One region of the Marinococcus sp. LNHM5E3-2.1 genome, then DNA from elsewhere that is predicted to be linked to it. Evidence: a T-box and tRNA genes for the amino acid it is inferred to sense, from the RefSeq annotation. Region 1 holds a T-box; the other holds one or more tRNA genes.
What was found. A T-box is a leader RNA that pairs with one kind of tRNA and senses whether it is charged. The one in region 1 lies ahead of ileS (isoleucine--tRNA ligase), so its partner is inferred to be a tRNA-Ile.

Region 1 (7,006 bases):
ACCGAGGCACAGCGGCTGCAGAGATCCGGATATGCCGGGTCTTCTCCCACCGTTTCGGTCACTTCCCAGCAGCGTTCGCAGCGTTCACCTTCCGCTGCTCCTACAACAACGCTTACTTCGTCGAGCTTCGCTGCTTCCGCCGGGGCCTCTGACGCTGAACCGGCAATTTCTGCCTTCGAAACAATAAATAGCGTTTTTAAACGGGTTACGCTCTGCAGCATATCCTTTACTTCCCCGTCTGCGTAGATATCTACCGAGGCTTCAAGCGACTTGCCAATCACTTTTTCTCCTCTCGCTGTCTCAAGGGCCTTTAATACATCGTCCCGGACATCCATGAGACGATCCCACTTCCTGCGGAGCTCTTCATCCTCTGTCGAACGGTCCGCCTGCGGCATATCCGTCAGCTGTACGCTGTCAGCTTCTGCTTGAGGGATGAATTCCCATACCTCTTCGGCCGTATGCGGAATGATCGGTGCGATCATCTGTACAAGAGCTATTAACGTGTCATACAGCACCGTCTGCACAGCCCGGCGGCGGACATCGTCTTCATGCTCGACGTAGAGCGTGTCCTTGGCGATATCAAGATAAAATGAGCTCAGATCCACGGTGCAGAAGTTGTGGAACGTTTGATAAACGTTCACAAACTGGTATTCTTCATAGCCGGCACGGATTTTTGCAACCAAATCCTGCAGGCGCAGATGCATATACTGATCAAGCTCGCTCCAGTCCGACGGCTCAACCCGGTGCTTATCCGGATCAAAATCGCTCAGGTTTCCGAGCATGAACCGGAACGTGTTACGGATCTTGCGGTACGCTTCAGCAATCTGCTTTAAAATGTTGTCCGACAGCCGGTGGTCCGCCTGATAATCGACGCTCGACACCCAGAGCCTTAGAATATCTGCGCCGAGCTGCTTTGTGATGTCGTTTGGCGAAATCGTATTACCAAGCGATTTGCTCATTTTTTTGCCTTCTCCGTCCATCGTAAAGCCGTGGCTCAGTACGGAACGGTACGGCGCTTTTCCGGTAACCGCAACACTTGTTGTAAGAGAAGAGTTAAACCAGCCGCGGTACTGATCGGAGCCTTCAAGATACATATCAGCCGGACGCTGCAGAAGCGGAGATGCCTCAAGCACTGACTGATGGGACGAGCCGCTGTCGAACCAAACGTCCATAATATCCATTTCTCTTGTAAAAATGCCGTTTGGACTGTGTTCCGACGTAAAGCCTTCCGGCAGCAGATCGGCTGTCTCCCACTCAAACCATACGTTGGAGCCATGGCTGCGGAACAGCTCGGCTACGTGCTGGATGGTCTCATCGTTAATAAGCGCTTCGCCGTCCTCAGCATAAAAGACCGGAATTGGCACGCCCCAGGCACGCTGTCTTGAAATACACCAGTCGCCCCGGTCACGCACCATGTTGTACAGTCGCGTTTCTCCCCATGCCGGAGTCCATGTCACCTGGCTGATTTCGTCTAAAAGCTCGCCCCGGATGTTTTCGATCGATGCAAACCACTGGTCAGTCGCCCGGTAAATCACCGGCTTTTTCGTTCTCCAGTCATGCGGATAAGAGTGGCTGAAGAAGTTCAGCTGCAAAAGCGCCCCGAGCTGATCGAGGTTATCCGTAATCGCTTTATTCGCCTTATCGTAAAACAGTCCTTCAAAGCCCGGGGCTTCGTCGGTAAATACTCCTTTATCGTCGACGGGACAAAGTGTTTCCAGACCGTACTGCTGTCCTACCACAAAGTCTTCCTCCCCGTGGCCCGGAGCTGTGTGCACGCAGCCGGTACCTGCATCGAGCGTTACGTGATCGCCGAGAATGACGAGGGAATCCCGGCCGTAAATAGGGTGCTCGGCCATGACGTATTCCAGATCGCTGCCCTTCATGCGCTTTGTAATCTCATAGCCGTCCCACTCAAGCTTTTGTTCAAGCTCCTCGAGCAGTCCTTCGGCTACGACATACTTTTCTCCATTCGCCTTCACGACGACGTAGTCAAGCTCTGGATGAACAGTGATCGCCAGGTTTGCCGGGATCGTCCACGGAGTCGTCGTCCAGATGATAAATTTTTCATCGCCCTCGAGAACGTCCTTGCCGTCTTTAACCGCAAACGACACGTAAATCGACGGAGAGCGCATATCGTGGTATTCGATCTCTGCTTCTGCCAGGGCCGATTCCGAGGATGGCGACCAGTAGACCGGTTTTTTGCCTTTATAAATATGGCCGCGCTTGGCCATTTCGCCGAATACTTGGATCTGCTGAGCTTCGTATTCATGATGCATCGTCACATATGGGTTCTCCCAATCGCCTCTTACTCCGAGACGTTTAAACTGCTCCCGCTGCCGGTCAATTTGTTTTTCCGCATATTCTTCACACGCGGCACGGAACTCAGCTGTCGTCATTTTTTTCCGGTCGACTTTTTTGTTTTTCGAAAGCGCCGTTTCTATCGGAAGCCCGTGAACATCCCAGCCCGGCACGTACGGCGCATGGTAGCCTGTCATTGATTTATAGCGGACGATAAAGTCCTTGAGTACTTTATTCAGAGCGTGCCCCATATGGATGTCACCGTTGGCATAGGGAGGTCCATCGTGCAGCACAAACAGCGGGCGGCCCTCCGTACGGGCCTGCACCTGCTCATAGATGTCCTGCTCGTTCCACATTTTCTGGCGTTCCGGTTCTTTATTTGGCAGATTGCCGCGCATTGGAAATTTGGTTTTTGGCATTAACAGCGATTCTTTGTAACTCATTTCCGCATCCTCCTTTTTTTCTTACAACAAAAAGAGCCATTCGGAGCCCCTGTGCATAGGGGCGAGAATGACTCGCGGTACCACCCTGATGAGCGCAGGAGGCTATACGGCTCCCTGCTTGTCTCTTCATTGGCAATAACGGCTTTTTCAAAGCCGCCTTAACTTACTGCTTTGTTCAGTTAAGGAACTCCGGGGTGATAACAAAAATGCCCTGGTTCTGCGCTTACACCAACCGCAGATCGCTGAGACCGGTACATTACTGCCTGCTCCCCTTCAACGTTTATCGAATATGATAATGCAAAAGTATAATCTAGTTGCTGGTGTTAGTCAAGACGTTCGCCGTCGCCTGCATAAACGTCCGCCTCAGCCGGTTCTTCCTCGGAAAGATTCAGCCATTCATCCGAATGAAGCATTTCCATCTGGGCTTCGAGCAGCATTTTAAATTTGGTCTGGTAAACAGAAGCCTGCTTTTTCAATTCTTCAATTTCAAGCTCGATCCGGCGGGATTTGTTCAGGGCATCGTTGATAATCCGGTCCGCATTTTTCTCTGCTTCCTTCACCGTCAGCTGCCCTTCCTTCTCGGCATTTTTCCGCACTTCTTCTGCCGATTCCTGGGCTACATAAATCGACTTGTTCAGCGTTTCTTCAATGCTTGAGAAATGATTAATCCGGTCTTCGAGCTCTTTTGTACGGTCATACAGCTCGTCACGTTCACGAATCACATCTTCAAAATCCTTAATGAGCTGCTTTAAAAAATCATTTACTTCATCTTCGTCGTATCCCCGGAAACCTCTTGTGAATTCCTTATTATGAATATCCAGTGGTGTTAAAGGCAAAGTCTTTCACCCTTTCTACAATTCAAGTATGTATACCGGCCCGAAAGCCTGCTGCCTTTTACTGCATTCGCGGCGAAAAAGGCAGTTCCTTCCTTCAAAAGAAAAAAGTTATTTCTTTCTTTTCTGCTCTTTAATTCCGTACACAATCCGCTGCTTATCTTTTTTCGTGCGTCCGAGCACCTCCATCAATTTGGAGCGGCCAAGCCCGCGTACCGAAACATAATCCCCGGGGCGCAGCATATAGGAGGACTGGTCGACCTTTTTCCAGTTCACGCGCACCTTCGCTTTTTCTATGAATGGGAGCGTTTTGCTTCTTGAAAGCCGGTATGCTTCTGCCATAAATGTATCAAGCCGAAGCGAAGAAACCGTCGTTTCGCGTTCCACCCACTGCTCTTCTATCGGCAGCATAGCGGAAAACGGTTTTTCCACCGGCGTTACGGAAACGTTGGCGATTTTGGGAAGGTTCAGCTCAATATAGCTGCGGACTTCGGCAGCTGCTACGAATTGAAAGCATCCTTCCCCTTCTAGAATATCACCGAACTTCTCCCGTTTTAACCCGATGCCCATCAGGGCCCCGAGAACATCCTTGTGTTCAAGAGAAGCGAATTTCTGCGGATAGGATATTTCAAACAATATCAGCTGAAAATCCTCCTGCTCCGGCTGTTCGTAAAACGGATAAATCAGCGCCCGCTTTCGCTCAGCATCATCGTTTCCCCCGGCAAAAGCATAATGGACAGTTTCATCTTTTCCGATGACTGACGCTAAAATATCCCGCTCCCGCGGATCAAGAAAATCGGTCAGCCGTCTTTCGAAGTTTGTTTCCACTGCTTCTTTCCAGTCTGATGCCTGTTCCACCCAGGCTCTTTCTTCCGGCCGGAAGTGTTCGAGCATATTCATGTTGTATTCACCTCAATTAGAACAACGCCCCGGCATTGAAAAACAGCGCCCGGATGCCGGATTCTGCAAAAAAGAGTACGATGATTGCCACAATCGGCGAAATATCAAGCGGGCCGAGCGGCGGAATAAATCGGCGGAACGGCTCCAAATACGGTTCACAAATCGAACCGATAAACTGGCCGATCGTAGATTCTCTCGCGTTCGGGAACCAGGACATGAAAATATATACAATTAACACAATCCGGTAAATACTGATTAAACTAATCAGCAAAGAACCTATAAGCTGCATAATCTCTCTCCTTTCTGTCTAATAATGTTCATCCCGTTCGGACATAATATCTGTAATAGCTCCAGAAATATCCACATTGTCAGGTGCGCAGAAAAAGATGTGGCTGCCAACCTTCTGAATGTCCCCGCCGATGGCATAGACAGTACCGCTTAAAAAATCAACGATACGCCGCCCCTGCTCCTTTGGCACCCGCTGCAGATTAATGATCACTGCTTTCCGGCTGCACAGGTGATCGGCGATATCCTGCACTTCTTCGTAGCTGCGCGGCTCTAAAAGCATCACCTTCGAGGACTTCTGTACACTCTGCAGGCTCACCACGTTGCTCGGCGCTGCCCCCTGCCTGTTTTCATACTGGGCATATTGTTCTTCTTCAGAAAGAGGAACCTCCTGTTCGACCACATCGTCGTCCATTTCAAAAAAACGCCGGAACTTCGAACGCAAACTCATCTTCTCCTCTCCTTTTTACACAGAGATACCAGCTGTTTTGTTACTTAACGCCGGATTCTTTTATTCACCTACAAGCGAAGTACCGAGACGAATATGAGTAGCGCCTTCCTCAACAGCTACCATATAATCGTTGGACATTCCCATGGACAAATAACCGCAGGGAGCATGCGCCCAGTTTTTTTCCTGGATACGCCTGCGCATCTCATTCATCTGCCGAAAAACCGGGCGGGTTTTTTCAGCGTCCTCTTCAAATGGAGCGAGTGTCATTAATCCTACGATCCGAAGGCCGGGAAGTTTCACCAGTGATTCGATAAACGGCTCCACTTCCTGAAGCCCAAGCCCTGCTTTGCTCTCTTCCCCGGAGACATTCACCTGCACAAAGCATTCGGTGACTGTTTCCCCAGAGCGTTTATTGATTTCCTCTGCCAGGCTCCAGCGGTCCAGCGAATGAATGTATGCACACTTGCCGATAATCTTTTTCGCTTTTTTTGACTGCAGGGTGCCGATAAAATGAATATCCGCCCGTCCGGAAACAGCTTCGTATTTTTCAAGAGCTCCTTCCACACGGTTTTCCCCCAAATTGGTTATTCCAGCTTCTACTGCCTCTACCGCCCGCTCCGGAGACACGTACTTTGTAACAGCAATGCATGTCACATCCTCCGGGTCCCGGCCGGATGTTTCGCAGGCGAGGCTGATGTTACGCTTTATCACTTTCCAGTTGGATTCCACCGTGTTCAAAGTGCAGCATCCTCCCTGTCTATATAATATAGATATAACTCATCATTCGTCCAGTTTTCCCGTTCTCACGACGGTGGGAGAAAAACAGTTTTTCTTCAGAATAAGTACAGTAACCGCTGACAGCAATACGTTCAGGCGGCAGGCCTGCCTGTTCAAGCAGGAGTTTGTTGGCTGTTTTTAAATCAAGCGCGTACCGCCCGTTTGCCTTTTGGACCCACGGCTTTCCGCTGGAAAAATCCTGTTGATTCTTAAGCGCTGAGAGAACTGTTTCATCCACTTCATAATTAGCTCCGGATATAGCCGGTCCAATAGCCGCATATATTTGTTCAGGCGGGATGCCTTTATCTGCAAAAGCCCGGATCATTCCAGCTCCGATGCCAGCTGCAGTGCCTTTCCATCCTGCGTGGGCTAGCCCTGCAACCCCGGAGTTTTCTGCATAAAAGAACAGAGGAACGCAGTCAGCATAAAAACTGACAAGCGTTACTTCCTTTGATTGGGTAATCATGCCGTCAGCTTCTGCCACAGAGGTTTCCCTCTGCTCACTTCCTTTGCCGGCGTCATTGCGGCCGACTTCTACGATACGGCTGCCGTGCACCTGTTCTTCAGCAGTCCAGGTAGAAAGGGGCCGCCCGATATGTTCGGCAGTGATCATACGGTTGTTTATCGTTATATTCCTGTCTTCCCCTACATGAAAAGCTGTGTTACGACTCTCGTAGGGAGGCTTTCCCGAACCGTTTACTCTTGTGGTAAAGCCGGCGGCCACTGCTTTGCTGTTCATTTCCAGCTCGAGAATGCCGTTTGTTAAAAGGTGAAACGGCTCAGGCTGCATGCCATCACGACCCTTCTGCTTATTGATCAATTATACGGCTTCATATAGATTACCTCAGCCTTAGCGAAGAAAAGCGGGCCGTATCCGGCCCGCTTTTTTCTTCTATCGCCTGCCCGCGCTTAACGACGGCGCCGGTTGCGCAGGAACGTTGGAATATCGAGTCCTTCATCTTCTTCCTGTCCATCTCTGGACGGTTCGTTTTCAGATACAGGCTCTTCCTTCCAATCCT
Region 2 (7,006 bases), on a different contig from region 1:
GAAATCGAGTACAAAGCCAAGCACCTCGATCCGGCCTTTATCCAGCAGTCCCCGGCGATCGCGCTCGACCAGGCGAAGCTCGAAACCCTGCGGATGGCGGAATATGCAGGTAAAGGCCTCCAGAAGAGCGAAAGTTACCTGGAGACCAAAAATAAAAAGGACGCGGAAAACATCGTCCGGTACGAAGAAGCGATCAACAATCTCGACAAAAATATTACGGATTATTTGATCGGTATTTCCGCCCGCTCTTTGTCTAAGGAAAATTCGCGGAAACACTCAGTTGTGATGGATACTGTCCGCGACATTGAACGTGTCGGCGATCACATGGAAAATGTGATGGAGCTTGTGGACTATCAGCTGACCAATAAAGTGACGCTTTCAGAAGAAGCGTACAAAGACTTAAATGAAATGTTCACGCTGACGATCAGCACATTTAACCGTGCTGTCGAAGCACTTGAAAAAGATGATTATGAGATTGCCCAGCAGGTTGCCAGACAGGAAGAAGATATCGATAAGATGGAGCGGAAGCTGCGTAAAAAACACATCCTGCGTCTGAATGAAGGCAGGTGCTCTGGTTCTGCCGGTATCGTGTTTGTCGACATGATCAGTAATTTAGAGCGTATCGGCGACCATTCTGTAAATATTGCCGAAACGGTACTGGATGACCGGGAGGTTTCATAAGAAAAAGAAGGAGGATTGCCTCCTTCTTTTTTATTGATTATATAGAGAGAAAAGCGGCTATAGAATTATCATACATCTGCAAAGGGAGGTACGTATGGAACTGATATGGTATTTACTGGGGATTGCCTGCTACACACTGGCGCTTGTCGCGGTTGTTTATCCGATTCTGCCGGGTGGTATTTTTCACGCAGCTGCTGCCCTTATGTTTGCACTGGGCTATGGGTTTGCAGATATCGGTGTAGTTTACTGGGTGATTCAGGCAGTTATTGCGGTGCTGCTGTTTGTAATTGATTACGCGGCTAATTATTATGGTATCCAGCGGAGTGGAGGTACGAAATACGGCATCTGGGGGAGCCTGATCGGTCTGGTTGTCGGCCCGTTTATCATTCCGGTCGCCGGCATTCTGATTGGCGCACTTGCCGGAGCTGTTATTGGAGAGTTAATCGGAGGCCAGAAATCGTGGAAGCAGCTTGGTAAAATTGGTGTAGGATCTGTCGGCGGGTTTGTCGCAAGCGTTGTTATAAAGGGCGGTATATTGCTAGTGAATGCCATTTATATTATAATAATTCTTGTTTAAAGAAATACAAAAATCTGTTTGACGCGTTTTTAAGGAAATGATATAGTAATTACTGTCGTAAAAACGGCAGTAACACATTCCGCAGTAGCTCAGTGGTAGAGCAATCGGCTGTTAACCGATTGGTCGCAGGTTCGAATCCTGCCTGCGGAGCCATGGCGGCGTAGCTCAGCTGGCTAGAGCGTACGGTTCATACCCGTGAGGTCGGGGGTTCGATCCCCTCCGCCGCTACCAATATATTTACATACTCATACGGCGGTTGTGGCGAAGTGGTTAACGCACCGGATTGTGGTTCCGGCATTCGTGGGTTCAATTCCCATCAACCGCCCCATTTTTTTGTCTGCAATGCTTTTAAGGACCCTTAGCTCAGTTGGTTAGAGCAGACGGCTCATAACCGTCCGGTCGTAGGTTCGAGTCCTACAGGGTCCACCACTTTAAGAATCAGTGGGTAAATATGCATCTGGAGGAATACCCAAGTACGGCTGAAGGGGACGGTCTCGAAAACCGTTAGGAGCTTTACGGCTCGCGAGGGTTCGAATCCCTCTTCCTCCGCCATTATTATATTAAATACTAATTTTTATATAACTGGACAGCTAACTTTTCCGCAAATGCCGGAGAAGTTTTTTTATTTTGAAGACAGCTCTGGGCGGGACGTGGCAAATCGGGAATATAGACGCTTTTGAGAGGCTGGTTTTTCCATGTGCAGCGAAAGCTGGTTAGATTTTTATGTTTAAAGAAGAAGTATAAGGGAATAATTAACTTTGGCAGGCTTTCTAGTTGATTACAGCAGAAAGCCGATTTGAAAAATAAGAATTGTTTTGGTAAAGTAAAAGTAGACTAAGTGTAATTTTGTATACTAAATTAACGCAAAGTCACTTTGAACAAATCACCAGAACTTTCAAGGAGGGCATTTTGTATGAGTACACATCAACTACCAGATCTACCTTATGCACCAAACGCATTGGAGCCTCATATTGATGAGCAGACAATGAATATTCACCATGATAAACACCACAACACGTATGTGACAAAATTAAATTCAGCCTTGGAAAATCACAGCGATCTTCAAAACAAGAGCGTTGATGAACTGATCAGCGATTTGAACGCTGTACCTGAAGATATCCGTACCGCAGTAAGAAATAACGGCGGCGGCCACTCCAACCACTCCATCTTCTGGAAGCTTCTCAGCCCTAATGGCGGCGGCGAACCAAAAGGCGAAGTGGCAGATGCCATTAAGAGCAAATGGGGAAGCTTTGACAAGTTCAAAGAAGAATTCGGCGCAACAGCAGTTGGACGTTTTGGTTCCGGCTGGGCTTGGCTCGTATTAAACAACGGCGAGCTTGAGCTTATGGATACGCTCAACCAGGATTCACCGATCATGGAAGGTAAAACTCCACTTCTCGGCCTGGATGTCTGGGAGCACGCGTATTACCTGAAGTATCAAAACCGTCGTCCGGATTATGTAGCAGCATTCTGGAATGTTGTAAACTGGGACGAAGTTGAAAAGAACTATCAGGCAGCTAAATAATATATTTAAAGAGTCCGTTCCCGGAAACCGGGAACGGATTTTTTCTGTTTAGGAAGAGAGCAGAAGTTCGGCAGCGGCTTTTTTCTATGCTATACTTAACTGGAAACAAGCAAACTTACATATATTAAGAGAGGGATTGCGTGTGGCTTCCAGAAAAAATAAAAAACCTTCCATTCCTTTTCGGCTGAACGTACTTTTTTTCGCTGTTTTTATATTGTTTTCAATATTAATCCTGCGGCTTGGCTACGTACAGATCGTTGAAGGTGATACGTACGAAGAGGATGTGAATGAAACGGCCTCCACATCGGCGAGCCGGGTCGATGCCCCGCGCGGAATTATGTACGACCGCAATGGAACCGAGCTGGTGGATAATAATCTTATTCTGACTTTAACGTATACGAACCAGAGAAGCTATGAGGACGAAGAACGCCTTCAGACGGCTGAAGAACTGGCTGAACTGATTGAATTTGATGAAGAGGAAACAGACCGTGAGAGCATGCCGGAAAGAAACTTGCAGGACTACTGGCTGTTAACTCGTGAAAGTGAAGCAAAGGAGCTTGTCTCAGACAAAGAAGAAGAGCGCCTGATGGAAAACGATAAAGATCCATATGAAGTACAGCTCGATCGGATTACAGAGGAACAATTGAATGATATCAGTGACGAAGAGCTGGAAGTTGTAGCCATCTGGAGTGAAATGATTTCGGGGTACTATGACTCGCCGCAGCGTGTTAAACGGGATTTGACAGAAGAAGAGGCCACGGCGATCAGCGCCCGTCTCGATGAACTTGATGGTGTGGATGTAACGAGGGACTTCCGGCGTGACTATCAGTATACGCAGGCCTTCCAGAGCCTTTACGGAAAAGTGGGGTCAATTCCTGAAGAAACCGTAACCGAGTTTCTTGCTAAAGGGTATCAGCGCTCCGATGAGGTTGGCCAGAGCTTTCTCGAGGAATACTATGAAGACACGCTGAGAGGCAAAAAGGGAACTGTCAGCGGTGAGGATGATGACGCCGAGGAGACGAATAACGGAAGCCGTGGCAATGACCTCGTGTTGTCGATTGACATGGATCTGCAGCAGGAAGTACAGACGATACTTGATAATCAGATGGGGCAGTCGGAGGGATCGTTTCCAAACGATCAGCAGGCCTATGTGACTGCAATCGATCCGAATACCGGGGAAATACTTGCTATGAACGGTTATGATGATCAACTCGGGAACGTAACGAATACGTACGAGATGGGGTCGACAATCAAACCGGCAACAGGCATGATCGGCCTCCAAGAGGAAGTTATCACGGAAGATACAAAAATTAATGACAGGCCGATTGACCTTCCAGGCCCAGGAGGACAAGTCGAATCTTCTCACGAAATCGGCACAATAGATATTGTCGGTGCTATCCAGGAATCATCCAACATATTTATGTCCGAAATTGCGATGCGGCTGATGGACTATGAGTATGGAAGCGGCGATGGTTTCAACGATCAAAAGGTGGACGAGGCATATGCGACAATGAGAGACTATTATCATCAGTTCGGGCTTGGGGTGGAAACTAGCATCGATCTGCCATCAGAAGCTACTGGTTTAAATGCTGGGAGGCAGGTGCCGGGCAGCTTGTTGTTCTTCTCCTTCGGCCAGCTTGACACGTACACACCGCTGCAGCTGGCGCAGTATTCCGCGACTATTGCTTCCGACGGTAAACGGATGGAGCCTCACCTCGTGAAAGAAATTCGTGAACCAAACCGTAATACGGACGAAATGGGTGCAGTGCTTCACCAGTTTGAACCAGAAATGCTGAACCGGGTTAATATTGACAAAGAATACTTTGATATTGCCCAGGAAGGTATGTACGATGTGGTAAACACGGATTTGGGAACCGCGGACAGCTATTTCACGGACGTAAATATGGAAATTGCCGGGAAAACAGGGACGGCCCAGCGCAGTGTCCGCAGAGAAAGCGACAATGAAGTAGTAGAGGTAAACAACCAGACCTTTATCGCCTACGGGCCGTATGAAGACCCGGAGATAGCGATTGCGGTAGTGGTTCCTAACGCTTATTCGAGTGATGAGGGTGGACGCTCGGGTATCGCCAACAGCATTGCCGCTGATACGATGCAGGCATATGTGAATCTTAAGGAAGAACGTCCGGGAGCCGGAAACAGCGAAGACGAAGCTGAAGGTGAAAATGAAGAAAATGGCGAAACCACGGACGACAATGAAGAAAACGCAGGAGACGAAGAAAACTCCGGCGGCGACGGGGAAGAACAGTAATCCTGCTGGAATAAAAGACTGCAGCAAGTTGTTTTGTTCTTAACACTTTTTACTGATTTGCCGCTTTTACAAAAAATATTCTTAACTTTCCTGAGAAAAACTAACATCACAGACTTGAAGCACAAATAGGAATCTGATAGTATTACTAAGTATGAAAAATGTACGAAAGTAGGGAGGGAATCACATGCGTGTACAAGTAACGCTTGCCTGCACAGAGACTGGTGACCGTAATTACATCACCAGCAAAAATAAACGCACAAACCCTGAGCGTATTGAGTTGAACAAATATTCTCCTCGTTTAGGAAAGCACACTCTTCATCGCGAAACGAAATAAGCAGCAGGAGATTACATCTCCCAGCTGCTTTTTCTTTTGTCTTTAAAGCATGGTCCAATGAAAAGACATGGGAGGGCAAATAATTGAATAAACATATGCTCCGGCAGCAGGTAAACAGCGCCTATCAAAATCTTTCCGGAAGTGATCGCCTGGCGGCAGAAAAAAAGATTTATGAGTACTTATTCCAATGGAGCGGATGGAAACAGGCGGAGACGATTGCTGTAACTGTTTCGCTCAAAAATGAAATAAATACCGGGCCGATTATTGAAACGGGATGGCAGCAGGGAAAGCGGATGTGTGTACCTAAAATTGAACCTGAGCAACGCGGAATGGATTTTTATGAAATACAGGAATTCGGTGAGCTCGAGCGCTCGATCGGTCAGATATATGAGCCTAAAAAAAGTGTCTGTCCCCTGGTGCCTCCGGAGCAGCTGGATCTTGTTCTTGTGCCTGGTCTTGTATTTAACAGGCAGGGCTACCGCGTTGGGTTCGGGGGCGGATACTATGACCGCTTTTTAAACCGGGCGGATTTTGCTACGGCCTCCCTGATTCATCCTTTTCAGCTTCAGGAGTGTATTCCGGTGGAAGCGCACGACGTGCCGGTCCAAACCCTTATCAGCAGCGAAGGCCTTATTCATGTGGGGTGAAACGGCACTCGGTTTAGTATTCGTGCTGTTTTTAATGATGATTTGGCAAAAAGGATCATTAACGTTTACCGCAACGGTATCAGCCGGAGTGCTCGGCACGCTTATATACACATGGACAGGATGGCTGGGGGCAGCAGCGCTGCTTACTTTTTTTGTAAGTTCGACAGCTCTGTCACGTTTAAATAAACAGGAAAAGGAACAGCGGGACAGCGGGCAGGTATGGGCGAATGGAGGACCGATGCTTATATTTGCTGCTTTGTCCAGCGCCGCTTCTTGGGAAGGGTTTTTAGCTGCTGCTGCAGGTGCAGCGGCGGCAGCAAATGCGGATACGTGGGCGTCAGAGCTTGGCCGCCGGTTTGGTGGCCGGCCGTTTCACGTGCGCAGCCGAAAACGAATAGAAAACGGTTTTTCCGGAGCGGTTTCCGGAGCAGGAACGCTGGGAGCTTTTGGCGGTGCTTTGCTTGTGGGAGGGGTAGTTTATTTTATTTCTTCGGAGCCGAATGTCTTTATGCTTATTGCTGTAAGTGCTGCTGGCGTATGCGGCTGCTTTATTGATACATTTCTCGGAGCCTATACAGAACGGATGAATCGCTGCAGCGTATGTGGGTCCTATACGGAAGCTGCAGTCCATCATGGAAGGGAAACCATTCACGCCTCGGGCATTTCATGGATGACAAACAACGCTGTGAATGCGTTAAGCTCCTTTGGAGGCGGTGTGGTGGTTGTGGTGCTGTACATTGTTTCTTTCTTTTCCTTTTGATTTCGCCTTTAGCGGGAGGTTGCTATAATAGAAGGAAGAAAGGTGGCACAAGTACATGCGCTGGACAACGATTTGTTTCGATCTGGACAATACCCTCTACGATCACGAAAAAGCTTTTCAAAAAACAATCAAAGCTGTGTTTGTTTCCATCAGACAGCAGATGAATAAAGAAGCTCCGTTCGTTCATGAAGATAAGTGGTTCGAGGTGTTTAA

Region 2: it encodes a tRNA-Ile, which carries the amino acid that the T-box ahead of ileS (isoleucine--tRNA ligase) is inferred to sense. The anticodon was not compared.

The regions. Positions count from the first base shown of each region.
Region 1 covers NZ_JBQLIB010000001.1:372,114-379,119, reverse strand. The annotation lists gene ileS (isoleucine--tRNA ligase) at 1-2,741, opposite strand, end outside; T-box leader at 2,796-3,027, opposite strand; gene ACTRXH_RS02040 (DivIVA domain-containing protein) at 3,065-3,577, opposite strand; gene ACTRXH_RS02035 (YlmH family RNA-binding protein) at 3,686-4,474, opposite strand; gene ACTRXH_RS02030 (YggT family protein) at 4,491-4,763, opposite strand; gene ACTRXH_RS02025 (cell division protein SepF) at 4,782-5,210, opposite strand; gene ACTRXH_RS02020 (YggS family pyridoxal phosphate-dependent enzyme) at 5,271-5,948, opposite strand; gene pgeF (peptidoglycan editing factor PgeF) at 5,968-6,807, opposite strand; gene ftsZ (cell division protein FtsZ) at 6,897-7,006, opposite strand, start outside.
Region 2 covers NZ_JBQLIB010000012.1:49-7,054, forward strand. The annotation lists partial or broken gene ACTRXH_RS12605 (Na/Pi cotransporter family protein) at 1-681, shown strand, start outside; gene ACTRXH_RS12610 (DUF456 domain-containing protein) at 776-1,258, shown strand; tRNA gene ACTRXH_RS12615 (tRNA-Asn) at 1,337-1,411, shown strand; tRNA gene ACTRXH_RS12620 (tRNA-Met) at 1,413-1,489, shown strand; tRNA gene ACTRXH_RS12625 (tRNA-His) at 1,511-1,586, shown strand; tRNA gene ACTRXH_RS12630 (tRNA-Ile) at 1,611-1,687, shown strand; tRNA gene ACTRXH_RS12635 (tRNA-Ser) at 1,718-1,810, shown strand; gene ACTRXH_RS12640 (superoxide dismutase) at 2,172-2,783, shown strand; gene ACTRXH_RS12645 (peptidoglycan D,D-transpeptidase FtsI family protein) at 2,926-5,052, shown strand; gene rpmG (50S ribosomal protein L33) at 5,237-5,386, shown strand; gene ACTRXH_RS12655 (5-formyltetrahydrofolate cyclo-ligase) at 5,470-6,033, shown strand; gene ACTRXH_RS12660 (DUF92 domain-containing protein) at 6,023-6,793, shown strand; gene ACTRXH_RS12665 (HAD family hydrolase) at 6,849-7,006, shown strand, end outside.